Regions from separate parts of the Citricoccus sp. NR2 genome, predicted to be linked through region 2. Evidence: riboswitches for the same ligand, from Rfam matches in the RefSeq annotation. Region 2 holds a riboswitch; the other holds the start of a gene.
What was found. A riboswitch is a leader RNA that binds a small molecule or an ion and turns the genes downstream of it on or off. The one in region 2 is predicted to bind thiamine pyrophosphate.
Positions count from the first base shown of each region.

Region 1: another riboswitch for thiamine pyrophosphate. It lies ahead of O1A05_RS02460 (MFS transporter); the one in region 2 lies ahead of O1A05_RS04315 (3-oxoacyl-ACP reductase).

Region 1 covers NZ_CP115154.1:521,604-529,345, forward strand. The annotation lists gene pta (phosphate acetyltransferase) at 1-485, shown strand, start outside; gene O1A05_RS02440 (universal stress protein) at 521-1,546, opposite strand; gene O1A05_RS02445 (anti-sigma factor) at 1,631-2,410, opposite strand; gene O1A05_RS02450 (sigma-70 family RNA polymerase sigma factor) at 2,407-2,967, opposite strand; gene O1A05_RS02455 (DUF3817 domain-containing protein) at 3,187-3,663, shown strand; gene O1A05_RS02460 (MFS transporter) at 3,606-5,051, opposite strand; TPP riboswitch at 5,042-5,134, opposite strand; gene O1A05_RS02465 (acetate/propionate family kinase) at 5,222-6,376, shown strand; gene O1A05_RS02470 (DUF445 domain-containing protein) at 6,505-7,742, shown strand, end outside.
Region 2 covers NZ_CP115154.1:931,645-939,386, reverse strand. The annotation lists gene O1A05_RS04340 (glycosyltransferase family 87 protein) at 1-864, opposite strand, end outside; gene O1A05_RS04335 (inositol-3-phosphate synthase) at 1,025-2,110, shown strand; gene thiD (bifunctional hydroxymethylpyrimidine kinase/phosphomethylpyrimidine kinase) at 2,085-2,972, opposite strand; gene thiE (thiamine phosphate synthase) at 2,951-3,685, opposite strand; gene thiM (hydroxyethylthiazole kinase) at 3,682-4,491, opposite strand; gene O1A05_RS04315 (3-oxoacyl-ACP reductase) at 4,491-5,321, opposite strand; TPP riboswitch at 5,373-5,481, opposite strand; gene O1A05_RS04310 (formate--tetrahydrofolate ligase) at 5,568-7,265, opposite strand; gene O1A05_RS04305 (DedA family protein) at 7,308-7,742, opposite strand, start outside.

The DNA.
Region 1 (7,742 bases), 410 kb from region 2:
ACGGCGACTGCGCGGTGAACCCGGATCCGAATGCGGAACAACTGGCGGATATTGCGTATGCGTCGTCACTGACGGCCGCCCAGTTCGGCGTCGACCCGCGGGTGGCGATGCTGTCGTACTCAACGGGCGCCTCCGGATCGGGCGAGGCGGTGGACAAGGTGCGCGAGGCCACCGAGCTGGTGCGCACCCAGCACCCGGAGCTGAAGGTGGACGGGCCGCTGCAGTACGACGCCGCCGTGTCTGCTTCGGTGGCAGCGTCGAAGATGCCGGGGTCCGAGGTGGCCGGGCAGGCCACGGTGTTTATCTTCCCGGACCTCAACACCGGCAACAACACCTATAAGGCGGTGCAGCAGTCATCGGGTGCGGTGGCGGTGGGCCCGGTGTTGCAGGGGTTGAACAAGCCCGTCAACGACCTCTCCCGCGGCTGCACGGTGGACGACATCGTGAACACGGTCGCGATCACCGCCCTTCAGGCACAGGGCTGAACAAGGGTGAACTAGCTGGGCTGGGCTGGGCAGGTTCAGCCTTCTCGGGTGTGCGGGACCACCAGCACCGGCGCATCGGTGCGGTTGAGCAGCGACTGACTCACGGAACCCAGCAGCAGTCCGGCGAATCCGCCGCGGCCACGGGTGCCCACCACGACGAGCGGTGCGGTGGCCGAAGCCGCCCCCAGGGCGGTGGCGGGGGCGGCGTCGAAAAACCGCCAACGCACCGGAACCGAGGTTTTCTCGGCGACTTTGCCCGCAATGAGTTCCAGCCGATCCGCGAAATCGCGGCGCATCTGCGGCACCTGCGCCCCGTAGATCGGCGAGACCGGACCCCAGGCGGTGGCGGAGAACCGGTGTGCGGCCACCAGCGTGAGGGTGTGACCCAGCTGCGCGGCGTACTCCGCGGCCACCAGGGCCAGGGTGATCGGTTCGGCCTGCAAGTCAATCCCGACGGCCACGCTGCCGGAGAAGTCCATCATCTTCTCGACGTCGTCGCCGGCATCCGCGGAGGCGTGGGCGCCGCGGGCCAGTCCGTCTCCGCGCTCGGCCGCGGCTGCATCGAGTGCGGCTTTCAGATCTTCGCTGAGCAGGTCTGCCGCCGAACTGGGCTCTGCGTCGTCGTGGGGTCCAGTGTGTCCCGGGATCACCAGGGTGGGGCACTGCCCGTGGGCGGCCACCGAGGAGGACACGCTTCCCATGAACCGGCCCGAAATCCGGCCGCGACCGCGCTGACCCACCACGGTGAGATCGGCGGTGGCGGAGGCTTCGATCAGAGCCTTGGCAGCATCGCCCTCCACCACGGTGGTGGTGACCCGGCGTTCTTCGTCCTCGCTGAGCCCGGCCGAGGCGACCGTCTCATCGAGGGCGGCCCGGGCCAGGGTACGGGCGTCTCCGGCCCGGGAGGCAGAGGCGGCCGCGGGGGTGTACCCATAGCCGGGCTCCGTATAGGCGGCGACCGCTTGCAGGGCGGCGTTGCGGCCCCGGGCCAGGGTCAGGGCATGGTCGAAGGCGTGCAGACTGTTCTCGGATCCGTCAATTCCCACCACAATGTGTCCCATGTCACCAGTCTACTCACCGGGGCGGTTTCGGCCAGGGGTGGTCAGGGCTCGCCGGGGCTGGGCTGATCAGGGTGTTGTTGGGGCTTAGCTGGACTGCGTCTCGACGGCGAGGATCGGATCGGTGGTGGGCTGCTCCGAACCGCCTGCGGGCTCCACCGTCAGCGCCACGACCGCACCGGCCGGCACGCCGTCCAGCGGCATGAGCACGCGCCCGTCGTGAATCTCCACCAGACCGTGCGAGGCCGGGGCGTCGTCGCCGTCGATGGTCCACAACTGATAAGCGCGGGCCTCTCCGGGGCTGGGCACGGCCTGCCCGGTGAGCACCCCGGCGCCGTCCGAGCCGAGCGCAATCTCGAGGGTGCCCTGCTCGGGGAGCTCGGCGGTGAAGTGCTGGGCGTCCGGGTCCTGGAGCACCTGCTCGAGGGCGGTGTACTGATCCTGTTCGGTGATGGAATCCTGATTGAGCGCGGTGATCCCCCACCAGCCGCCGATGGCCAGGCAGACCGCGGCCGCGGCGGCCAGCGCCCAGCCCCAGCGGCGGGACTGAGGTGCGGACTGATCTGCGGGCTCGACGTGGGACTGTTCTGCGGAGGATATCGCGCCGAGGACCGACTCGCGCAGGGATGCGGGCGGCTCCACGGCCAAGGATCCGGCGAGCCGATCGGTGACCCGCTGAAGCTCGTCCGCCTCGGCCCGCAACTCCGAGTCCCGGGCAAGCACCCGTTCCACCAGGGCGCGCTCCTCGGGGTCGACGGCGTCCACCGCCCAGGCGCCCAGCAATGCGGCAGCACGCTCGCGCTCGTCGCGCTCGTCGTACTGGTCATGCTGGTCGTGCTGGTCGTGCTGGTCATCGCGGCCGATCATCGTTTCACCCCCAAACAGGTTGCCAAGCGTTTCAGTGCGGTGCGGATGCGGGACTTCACGGTGCCCTCCGGCGTGCCGGATTCCTGAGCCACCTCGCGGTAGCTGTGCCCCTGGTAGTAGGCCAGCTGCACGGCCTCGCGTTCGGGCGCGCTCAGCCCCTCGAGACAGCGGCGCACCGCGGCGGCGTCGTCGCCCATCACCACCATCTCCTCCACCTCCGCGACCACCGGCACCGCACTGCGGACCCCCTCGGCGTGATCCCTACGCCGCTGCGCCTGCACGGAACGCACGACGTCGACGGAACGCCGGTGGCTCATCGTCGACGCCCAGCCCAGCACGGAGCCGCGCGCCGGATCGAACCGGTCGGCGGTACGCCACACCGCGAGCAGCACCTCCTGCGCAGTTTCCTCCGCCAGGCTGCGATCGCGCAGCACCCGCAGCGCCACACCGAACACCACCGGGGCCAGATGATCGTAGAGCGCCCGGAACGCGTCCTGGTTGCCGTCGGCGCACTGCGCCAACAGCTCCCGGAGTCGCTCGTTCACGGGGTCGCTCATCCTCTCACCCTAGTGCAGTGCACCACCGGTACTGTCATCAGGGGTTCGGAGCCGAAGCAAAACCGGATGAGTCCGGATGAGTCGGGGCCAGTACAGCCGGGTTCTGGCTCTGCGCGAACAGGGGCGGGATCGATGCGAGCGCGCAAACCCCGGAACCGTAGACTTGCCGGGACGTCACAGCACCGCCGCTATACCGTCGCCGCACCGATGAGGAGTCCCGTGTTTCGCACGCCGCACACCCTGTTCCGCACCCTAGCCATCGCCGAGGCGGGCTCCTGGACCTTGCTGATCGCGGGGCTGATTCTGCGCGCGAGCCTGGGATGGGACCTCGCGGTCACCCTCGGCGGCGGCATTCACGGTTTCGTGTTCCTCTCCTATGCGACCACCGCGGTACTGGTTTCCAAAAACCTGCGCTGGAGCCCGAAGGTATCCGTGCTGGCGATCGGCAGCGCCGTCGTCCCCTACGCCACAGTGCCCATGGAACGGTGGCTGACCCGACGCGGACTGCTCGACGGCGCGTGGCGGCGCACCGCCACCGAGGATCCGCGCGACCGCACGTGGCATGACCGATTGATGCGAGTCGTGCTCACCCACCCGGTGCTCAGCGGTGTGGTGGCCCTGGCCGCGGTGGTGGTGGTCTACGTGGTGTTGCTGATGCTGGGCTCACCCCTGGACGCCATCCGCGGCGAAGGCTGAGCAGCCGGTCCAGCCAGTCCAGCACTGCGATAGGCGACGGCATCGAGATCATCGTCCAGCTCGCCCGGTCCCAGCCGCGGCCCGAGTGCGGCACCGATCATCAGCAACACCCCGCCCAGACTCAACAGCGCCATCACCGATCCGTGGCGGCCCAGCAGCGGCTCCAGCCACGGCAGGTAAAACGGGTACAGCGCCGGCAGCACCAACGAGAGACTGTAGCCGGCACCGTACCCGGTGGAGCGCACCGCAGTGGGGAACCGCTCGGACAGATACGCAGCCACCGGCCCATACGCCGACACGGTGACTACCTGCAGCACGGCCGCCCCGGCCGCCGCCATTTCCCACGATGCAGCGTGCACGGTGAGCCACCACAGTCCCGGCCCGACCACGGCTGCCACCGCGCCCCAGCACAGGAACAGGGTGCGCCGACCCACCCCGGTGGAGAGGTGCCCGGCCACCGCCATCACGATCGCCTGCGCCACCGAGGCCAGCCCCATCACCACGGGCACCGCCGTCGGGTTCAGCCCCGAATCGGTAGACAATCGCTCCGTGAGCAACAGCACCGTGGTGTCGGTGAGCAGCCAGAGCCCGGTCATCATCACGAACACCTGCCAAAAAGCACCCGCCCACCGGCCCATTAGCAGCGCCCGCATCCCGGTTCTCCCGGTGTTCGGCGCCGTGCCCTGGTTCCCCGTCTCCGTAGCGCGCACCTGATGAGCGTGGCGGTGGAACACCGGGGCATCCACCACATGACGGCGGTAGTAAATCAGCATCCCGATGGACAGTCCGGCACCGATGCCGAACAGCAGCCGCCACCCCCACGCTGCGTACTGGTCCGGGCCGAGCACCGCGAGCAGCCCCGCCACCGAAAACGCAATCGTGGCCTGCGCCCAGGGCGCCATCGACAGAATCAGGCCGCTCATTAGTCCGCGACGCCGCCCCGACGACCACTCCATGGCCAGCGGAATCGCGGCAGAATATTCACCCGCCACAAAAATGCCGCCGATAAACCGCAGCGCCAGAATCAGCGCCACCGTGCCCGGGCCGAGTAGCTCGTGGGTGGGCATCACCGCGATGGCGAGCGCGCAGGCTGCGGTACCGGCGATGGCGATCCGGGTGGTGCGGGTGCGGCCGAGCCGGTCGGAAATCCGACCGAAAATGATCCCGCCGAGGGGCCGGCCCAGCAGCATGGCCACCATAATCAGCGCGCCGGTGGAGGCTGCGGCCCCGGGGCCGGCGAGCACCAGCATGGCCGGGGCCAGCGCCGTCACGGGGAGAAAGACGTGGATATTGTCGATCCCATTACCCACCACCCCCGCGCGCAGGGCCGGGTGCGATAGCCCCGGGTCAGAAACCGGGGCAGAAACGGGGTCAGAAACGGAAGTCATGCGGACATCCCTTCGCTAGTTCGAGCTAGATCAGGTTCCACGGGTGTGATCTCAGCGCCCTTCGCGCACCCCGTGTCCGCGGCCCAGTGTAGCGCAGCGCTTCCCGCCCTACACTGGTGCCAGACACCCACCCGGCCCGGCCGGTCCGCCCGACCCCCTCAAGGAGCGCCATGCTGATTCTCGTCATCAATTCCGGTTCGTCGTCGTTGAAATACCAGCTGCGTGAGCTCACCGACGACGGCGTCGATACGGCAGAACCGGTGGTGGGGAAGGGACTCATCGAACGCATCGGCCAGCCCGGATCCGCTATCACCGACCACGCCCAGGCCCTCGAGCACGTCGCCGCCGAACTGGAGGACGTGCTGGACGGACGCAGCATCGACGCCGCGGGCCACCGGGTGGTGCACGGCGGCGAACGCTTCTCGGCCCCGGCCCTGGTGACGCCCGAAGTGATTCGCGCTATCGACCGGCTGGCCCCGTTGGCCCCACTGCACAACCCTCCGGCGGCGCAGGGGCTGCGCGCCCTGAGCGCCCAGTGGCCGGACCTGCCGCAGGTGGTGGTGTTCGATACCTCGTTCCACCAGACCATGCCGAGGCAGGCCTGGCAGTACGCCGTGCCCACCACGTGGTACACCGACTACGGGATCCGCCGCTACGGGTTCCACGGCACCAGCCACGACCTGGTGACCGGGCTGACCGCCGAGCACCTGAACATTCCCCGCGAGGAGTTCCGCGGGATCATCCTGCACCTGGGCAACGGTGCCTCGGCGACGGCGATCCGCGACGGGCGCTCCGTGGACACCTCCATGGGATACACGCCGCTGGCCGGGCTGGTGATGGGCACCCGATCGGGTGACCTGGACCCCTCGATCGTCGCGCACCTGTGCAGCGCGCACGGCTACACGGTGGAGGAGATCGATCGGGTGCTGAACCAGGAATCCGGGCTGCTGGGCATGACCGGGCACACGGATATGCGGCAGGTGCTGGAGGCAGCGGAGTCCGGCGACCGGGAGGCCGAGGCCGGGTTGCAGGTGGCGTCTTATCGGCTGGCGAAGTACATCGGTGGTTACCATGTGGCGGTCGACGGCGCGCAGGCGATCGTGTTTACCGCCGGCATTGGGGAGAACGCCGCACCGTTCCGCGCCCGGGTGCTGGATCGTCTCGGCGCCCTGGGCGTGGAGTACAGTGCGGAGGCGAATACGCAGCGCTCGGATGCGGTGCGTACCATTTCCACGCCAGAGTCCCGGATCCCCGTCGTCGTCGCGCCCACCGATGAGGAGCAAGCCATTGCCGCCGCCACCGTGGAGCTCGCTCTGCGCCGGTAAAAGTGAGGTAAAAGTGAGGTAAAAGTGCCCTGCATCACAACATAGGGCGGAATGTCTGCATCACCGAGCCTCCGCCCGGACCCGGGGCGTACCCGCGCCCACACCCGCCCGGCCACTATCCTGGACGCATGACCCTCACCCCCGCGTCGCCCGCCACGGGTTCTCCCGCGCCTGCCCTTGCCTCCGGCGCCGCCGTCACCGATGAGCAGCGCGCCGCCGCCCTGAAGCGGATGAAACTCGTCGCCACCTCGGTCCTCGTCGTCCTCGCCGTGATTTTCGTGATCGCCTTCATCTACGAGGACCGTTACCCGTGGCTGGGGTACGTGCGCGCGGGCGCGGAGGGCGGCATGGTGGGCGCCCTGGCCGACTGGTTCGCCGTCACCGCTCTGTTCCGCCACCCGATGGGCCTGCCCATCCCGCACACCGCCATCATTCCGCGGAAGAAAGACCAGCTCGGCGAGTCTTTAGGATCGTTCTTCCAGCAGAATTTCCTGGAATCCGAGGTGATGGATGAGCGCCTCTCCAGCCTGCGCCTCGCCGAGAAGGTGGGCGGCTGGTTGTCTACCGAGGAGAACTCGACGCGGGTGGGCGCCGAGGCCGCACAGGCCGCCTCCGGGGTGCTGCGTGCGACCGACGACGACGTCGTCCAGGATGTGATCTCCACCCTGGTCCGCGATCACGTGGTGGCCCCCGAATGGTCGCCCACCCTGTCTGCATTGCTGCAAAATGTGATCGACGCCGGCCACCACCGCCCCGCTTTCGAGCTGGCCCTGGACCGCGCCACCGACTGGGTGCGGGCCAATCAGGATCTGTTCATTTCCGCGGTGCGTTCCCGGTCCCCGCAGTGGATTCCCGACGTCGTGGACCGCAAACTCGGCGAGCGTATCCACACCGAGGCACTGAATTACCTGCGCGCGGTGAAGCGTGATGAGCACCATGAGCTACGCCGCTCCGTAGACACCTGGTTGCACGGTTTCGCCGCGGATCTGACCGACGACGCCGACCTGCGCGCCAAGGTGGAGGAGCTGAAGGTCTCTCTCTTTAACGATCCGCGCCTGGCCGAGCTGGCCTCGCAGGCCTGGGCGACGGCGAAGGCTGGACTGTTGGAGCAGTTGGCCAGCCCAACCTCGGACCTGCACCACGCCCTGGTCAGCGCGATCCGCGATCTGGGCGTGCGCCTGCAGACCGACGCCCAACTGGCCGAGCGCGTCGACACCATGGTGCAACAGGCAGCACACTGGGCGGCCAACAACTACGGCCCCGTGCTGGTCGACATCATCGGCGAGACCATCCACCGCTGGGACGGCAAACAGGCCGCTCGCACCATCGAGCTCTTCGCCGGTCGCGACCTGCAGTTCATCCGCAT
Region 2 (7,742 bases):
GGACCACCCCGGCGGGCGCTCGGAGGAGAAGGTGTAGAACAGCGACCAGGCCTCGGGGTTGGCGATCATCAGCGGCAGATTCACCACCAGCCACGCGACGACGGCGCCCAGCACCGTCCAGGCCAGCGGGGCGAAGCGTAGACTCCGCACGGCCAAGATCAGCAGCGCCCCCAACAGCAACATCGGGAAAACTTTCATCGCCGCACCCAGACCCAGCATCACACCGGCCCAGCCGGGTTTGCCTCCGCCAAACAACCACATCCCGAGCATCATCAGGGCCACCGCCCACATGTCCCAGTTGATACTGCCGGCCAGGATGATTCCGGGCGCCACCGCTACCATGGCCGCGTCCCAATACCGGCGCCCGGCGGACCGGGCCGTGACTATCACCGTGACCACCCACAAGGCGAACACGAACAAGAAATTCACATCGAAGTAGATCAGCGAGGCGGACGCCCCGAAACTGGGCAGCGTCTGGGCGATCATTGCCGTCATGGAGGCCACGAGCGCGGCCAGCACGGGGTATTCGAAGGTGGAGCCGTCAGCGAAAGGGGCCAAAGCATTCTCCGCCAGGCCGCGCCCGGCGTAGAGGGCAGTCCAGTCGGAATAACAGCCGGCGAAGTACACATCGGGCTGGCCCCAGCCGTTGATCCGGCAGAACGATTTCTGCAACACGGCGACGACGGCGGCCAGGGTGGTCAGCAGAATCAGCACCCGAAAAGGCGTGAAAAAGCGGGCCGCGCTCCGGCCCGGAACCGTGTGCGCACCCACGGGTCCGCCGATGCCACGGCGCAGCGCGGCAAGCAGACTGTCGTCCTGGGTGGGTGACACCGCGGGCAGGCGCCGGGGAGGTGACTCGGGCATGCCGCCAGTCTAGACACCGGCGGTCGATCTCATCCTGAACGTGTCATCACTCACGCGGCGCGCGCTTAACTACACCAGAAGGCGTACAGTAAGAAAGGTTTGTTTCCACGTTTCGTCTACATCAATCAACGGCAACGTCGCCGTCGCCAAAGGAGTACCGGTGTCGAAGAACCCCATTCGCGTTGCGATCGCAGGCCTGGGCAACTGCGCCACGTCCCTCATCCAGGGTGTGGAGTACTACCGCGAGACCTCTAGCGAGGAGAGCGTTCCCGGCCTGATGCACGTACAGTTCGGCGACTACCACGTCTCGGATCTCGAGTTCGTGGCTGCGTTCGACGTCGACGCGAAGAAGGTCGGACTCGACATCGCGGACGCGCTGGGCGCCTCCGAGAACAACACCATCAAGATCGCTGACGTGCCTGCGACCGGCGTGAGTGTGCAGCGCGGCCCGACCCTGGACGGCCTGGGCAAGTACTACCGCGAGACCATCGAGGAGTCCGACGCCGAGCCCGTCGACGTCGCCGAGGTGCTGCGTGAGCGCCAGGTGGACGTGTTGGTCTGCTACCTGCCCGTGGGTTCAGAGCAGGCCGCTAAGCACTACGCACAGGCTGCTATTGATGCGAAGGTCGCCTTCGTCAACGCTCTGCCCGTGTTCATTGCCGGCACCCCGGAGTGGGCGCAGAAGTTCACCGACGCTGGCGTGCCGATCGTAGGCGACGACATCAAGTCCCAGATCGGCGCCACCATTACCCACCGCACCATGGCTGCGCTGTTCGAGTCCCGCGGCGTGACCGTGGACCGCACCTACCAGCTCAACGTAGGCGGCAACATGGACTTCAAGAACATGCTCGAGCGCGAGCGCCTGGAGTCCAAGAAGATCTCCAAGACCCAGGCTGTCACCTCGAATGTGCGCGCCGAACTGGCCGACGACGACGTCCACATCGGCCCGTCCGACTACGTGGCCTGGCTGGACGACCGCAAGTGGGCGTTCGTGCGCCTGGAGGGCCGGAACTTCGGCGACGCCCCCGTCTCGCTGGAATACAAGCTCGAGGTGTGGGACTCCCCGAATTCGGCCGGCGTGATTATCGACGCCGTGCGCGCCGCGAAGATCGCCGCCGACCGTGGCGTCGGCGGTCCGATCCTCTCGGCGTCGTCCTACTTCATGAAGTCCCCGCCCGTGCAGCACCACGACCAGGAAGCGCACGAGCTGGTGGAAGCCTTCATTCGCGGGGAGATCGAGCGCTGATCGCGTGCAGGTGGTTCACCGGGCCGTGACCGGTCTCCGGAGCCACCGGCAGTTGCCAGTCCGCGGCGGCCACCAGCGCCTCGTGCAGGTAGTCGCGTCCGGCGCGCACCGCGTCCACCCATTCCGGCACCTCGAGTCGGCCCCCGGTATGGCAGGCGCGCCCGGCGTGGGCGGCGATCGCTGACGACAGGGTGCAGCCGGTGCCGTGCGTGTTGCGGGTGGTAACTCGCGGGCTACTCAGTTCGGTGACGCCGTCGCGGTGCACCACCACGTCGGTGACCTCCGATGAGCCGGCGTCGTCGTGAAGAGCCGCGGCAAGGTGCCCGCCCTTCATCACCACCACCGGCACACCCAGCTCGTGCAGCGCCCGACCCTGTTCCACCATCTGTGCCCGGTTCACGGCGGGCTCGGTGCCCAGCAACCGGGCGGCTTCGGGTAGATTCGGCGTCAGCACATCCGCCAGCGGCAGCAGTAATTCGCGCAGGGTATGGGCGGCATCGTCCGACGTCAGCGCATCACCAGACGTCGCCACCAGCACCGGGTCAACCACCAGGGTGCCCAGATCCTGACGCCGACGGGCTATCAGTTCGGCCAACGCGGCAACCACCTCCGGGCTGCCCAGCATGCCGATCTTCGTGGCATCGATCGGCACATCATCCACCACCGAGGTGAGTTGAGCGACGACGTCGGCCGGGGCCACCGGGATGACCTGCTGCACGCCCTGGGTGTTCTGCGCGGTGAGCGCGGTGAGCACCGAGGCACCGTACACGCGCAGGGCCGTGAAGGTTTTCAGATCGGCTTGAATGCCCGCACCCCCGGAGGAATCCGAGCCGGCAATGGTCAAGGCTGTGGGCGGGCGCATGCCACCTCCTCGCGCAGTCGAGCAGCGGCAACACGCGGGCTCGGCGCGGAAGCAATCGCGGACACCACGCAGATCCCGTCGACTCCGGTGGCCGCGACCGAGCGGGCGCGCTCTCGGTCAATGCCGCCAATGGCGACCGCGGGCAGTGCGGGCGCCTCGGGGTGCTGGGAACAGGCTGCGTCGCGAACCCGGAGCCGATCTCGCAGGCCATCGATCCCTAAAGGCTCGGCGGCGTCGGGCTTAGTGGCGGTGACCCAGACGGGGCCAATGCCAATCACATCCGGGCGGGCATCGCCCTCGGCCCGGGCAGCAGAGTCCACCTCAGCTGCCGAAGAAGTGGACAGCCCAATCAGCACTTTCTCGCCGAGGACGCCACGGGCTCGGGCGACGGAATCGTCGGACTGGCCCACGTGCAGGTGGCAGCCGGTGACGCGGGCCACCTCCAGCCGGTCGTTGACGAAGAGGGGGACCTGTTCGAAACGGGCCACCCCCACCTCCTCCACGATGCGGACCCGGCAGGCGCGCACCAGCTGGATCAGGGCGTCGTCGTCGAGGGTTTTGTCGCGTACCTGGATGACGGTCGCACCCCCAGCCACCGCCGCGGCCGCCACCTCGGGCACTCGGGCCGGGCCGCCGGAGTACCCGGTGTCGGTGACGTGGTAGAGCGACCAGTCGATGGCGGCGGCGCGCTCGGCCCGCTCGCGGGGGCTCATGCGCGCTCCTCCACCGTGACCAGCTCGCCGACCCGTTCCGGAGTGAGCTCGTGGAGGGCATCCATCCAGGCCACGCTGAAGCTACCGGGGCGCACAGTGGTCTCGGCCGCCAGGGTGCCCGCCGCGGAGAGCAGGGCGTGGGCGGCGAGCACGGCGTCGTGATCGGAGTGAACCTCCACTCCGAAACGCACGGCCCCCAGGGCCGCCGCCGTCACCGCGCCCAAGGAACATCCGGTGCCGATCACCTGCTGCATCACCGGGTGCCCGCCGGTCACCTGGCTCACCCGCCCCGGCGAGACGATGGCGTCACTCGGTCCGGACACCGCTACCACGGCCCCGGTGCGCTCGGCCAGGGCCCGGGCGGAGTCCAGCACGGTATCGACGGCGTCGGTGGCATCCACCCCGCGGCCCCCGGAACCGGCCCCGGCCAGCGCCAGGATCTCCGAGGCGTTGCCGCGGATCGCGCTCGGCCGCCCCTCCACCAGCTCGTGAGCCAGCCGGGTGCGCACGCTGAGTCCACCCACCGCCACCGGGTCCAACACCCAGGGAGTCTCGGTCTCGCCGGCGGCAGCCACCGCGGCACGCATCGCGTCGGCTGTCGCATCGGAGATGGTGCCGAGGTTGACCAGCACCCCGTCGGCCACCCGCGCGAATTCGGGGGCCTCTACCGGGTGCGCCACCATCGCCGGGGCCGCACCCACGGCCAGCAACACGTTGGCGGTGATCTGTTGGACCACCGTATTGGTCAGGCACTGGACCAACGGCGCCCGTTCGCGGAGCAGATCCAGTTCGGGAAACGTCGTCATCAGTTCATCACCAGCCCGCCGTCAACCACCAGGTTCTGCCCGGTGACCGCCCGGGATCCCTCACTGGCGAAGAACAGCACCGCGTCGGCGAACTGGGCGGGGGTGGTGACCTCGCGCAGCGGCGTGGCGGCGGCAATCGCGTCGAACACCTCGTCCGGAGTGGCCGACGACGCATCCGTGCTGCGCAGCAGTCCGCCGGAAACCATGTTCACCCGCACCCCGCGCGGACCCAACTCGGCGGCAAACGTCCTGGTCAGCGCCAACAATCCCGCCTTCGCCGCAGTGTAGTCGTGGTATGGCACCACCGGATTCTGCACCAGATTCGTACCCACATTGATCACCCGCGCCTCCCCGGCCTCCTCAAAGTCCGGCAGCGCCGCTTGGATCAGGTGCAGTGCACCCTCCACCGCGCCCTCGTACTGGCGGGCAAAATCCGCGCCGGTGATCTGCTCGACGCTGGGCCGCGCGTCCCCGTTGAAGGAGAAGTTCACCAGGGCATTGTTGACGACGACGTTCACCGGCACCCCGAACCGCTCACGCCCGGCACTCACCAGGGCCTGCACCTCGTCACGGTGGCGCACATCAGCCCGGACGGCCACGGTTCGATCCGGGTGCCGCGCCACTAGTTCCTCGGCGGCGTCTCGGCTGGAAAGGTACCCGATCACCACCCGCGCTCCGGCTTCGAGAAACGCCTCAGTGAGGTGGCGGCCCAGGCCGCGAGCGCCTCCGGTGACGACGACGATGCGGTCACTCAGGTCAGGGGCGGCAGAAACCGGTCGGGACGCAGTGCCCGGGGTGGTGGGAGGAGAGGCGACGGTAGCTGAGGTCACGGTGGGCCTTTCTGACGGTGGCCAAGAGAGACCACCGGGATGCGCAAACCGACACCTCGCTGTGGACGTCCCTTCGCCAGTACGAACTGGATCAGGTTCAACGGGTGTTATCTCAGCCGCCCGGATCCCACAAGGATCGGCGGCACCCCGCGTCACTTCCCACCACTGTAGGCCACCAGGCCCAGTGCGCGGAAGGGCGCCGGCCAGGTTACTGCTGCGGCGCAAACACCGAGCCGCAGCTGCGGGTCAGCTCAGCCCCGAGATCTGACCGTCGACGACGCTCATCCCGTCGGCGGCGGGACGGCGCGGCAGCCCGGGCATGGTAAGGATCTGCCCGGTCAGCGCCACCAGGAATCCCGCACCCGGTCGCCGTCGCAGTTCCCGGATGCTCACGGTGAAGCCCTCGGGCGCCCCCATCCGTGCAGGGTCATCGGAGAACGAGTAAGGGGTTTTCGCCATGCACACCGGCACCCGGTCCTCACCCGCAGCTTCCAGGTCAGCCAGCTGCCGCGCCGCGAGCGCAGAGTATTCCACGCCGGCCCCACCGTAGATCTCGGTGACGATCCGCTCGATCCTCTCCCGCGCCCCGGTCTCGGGCGTGAACAGCCCCTCGGCGGTGCGCCCCTGCTCCAGGGCGGCGCGCACGTGCCCGGCGAGCTCCTCGGCCCCCGCCCCGCCGTGTGCCCACACCTCGGTTACCGCACAGGCCACCCCCTGGTCCCGACACCAGTCCTGCAGCCAAGCCAGTTCGGCGTCGTCGTCCTGGGTGAAGCGGTTGATGGCCACCACCACCGGCGCCCCGAAGCGTTGCATGTTTTCCACGTGGCGGCCGAGATTGACGACTCCGGCCTCCAGTGCGGCCAGGTGTTCCTCAAGGCCGGCCGTGCCCGGATCGTTCAGCGTGGCCAATCCCATGCCCCCGTTGAATTTCAGCGCGCGCACGGTGGCCACCACCACGACGGCGTTGGGCATTGCGCCCGCGGTCGGCCCGGTGATCTGCATAAACTTCTCCGCGCCCAGATCCGCCCCGAACCCCGCTTCGGTGACGACGACGTCGGCGAGCCGGCGGGCGGTGTTCAGCGCGATGATGCTATTCGCTCCATGCGCAATATTGGCAAACGGTCCGCCGTGCACCACCGCCGGGGTGGCCTCCAGGGTCTGCACCAGGTTCGGCAGCACCGCGTCTTTCAGCACCACCGCCATAGCCCCCTGGGCGCCCTGCTCTCCCAGGTCGGCCACGGTGCGCTCCTCGCCGTCGTGGGTCCGCCCGATGATGATCCGACCCAGTCGCTCCGTGAGGTCCTCCAGGTCGGCGGCGAGGCAAAACGCCGCCATCGTTTCGGTGGCTACCGTGATTTCGAAACCGGTCTCGCGCGGCACTCCCGAGGCCCGACCGCCCAGCCCGTTCACCACCTGGCGCAGGGAGCGGTCGTTCACGTCCAGGGCGCGGCGCAGGGTGATGGTGCGCGGATCCAGGTCGAGCTCGTTGCCGTGGTGGAGGTGATTGTCGATCAGCGCGCACAGCAGGTTGTGGGCGGAGGTGATGGCGTGAAAGTCCCCGGTGAAGTGCAGGTTGATCGCGTCCATCGGGGCCACCTGCGCGCGCCCGCCACCGGTGGCCCCGCCCTTCATCCCGAACACCGGGCCCATCGAGGGTTCGCGCAGCGCCACCATGGCGTTGCTGCCGGTGCGGCGCAGCCCGTCAGCCAGGCCGATCGTCACGGTGGTCTTGCCCTCGCCCGCCGGGGTGGGACTGATAGCGGTCAACAGCACCACGGAGGCCTCCGGCTTATCCGCCGCATCCAGCTCCCCCAGGCGCGCGACGTCGATCTTCGCGGCATGCCGACCATAGGGGATCAGGGCGTCCTGCGGAATTCCCGCCCGCTCGGCGATCTCCGCCATGGATCGCAGGGTCACGGATGCCGCCATCTCTGCGTCACTCATGACGCCAGTCTAACGGTCAGGCACCTGCGGATGTGTCCGATCTCACGTGGGTGACTCGACGGCGTCGGACACCTCCGCACCGGCACGTTCCAGCGACCCCACCGGACGGCGCAACCGGCGCACGGTCACCAGCAGCACCAGGGCCACCAGCACCGCCACCCCGAACACCACGGTGCCCACCGGCCAGCGCGCATAGGCCCGGGAGACCGCCTCGAACCCCACGAATCCGATGGTGGAGTAGATGGTCGCCCACGCCGCGCCGCCGACCACCAGTGCGGGTAGGTATCGCCAGGCCGACATCCGAGTGGCGCCCGCGCTGAGGTTTGCCAGGGTCTGGAACCCGATCGTCAGGAAACTCACCGCCACCACCGGGGCGCCCCAGCGATTAATCCGGGCTTCGGCCGTGAGGTACGACGGCGAAGCGAGCAACTTCTCGGCGCGCTCAAACCGCGCGGCACCGCGGCGCACCAGCCGGCC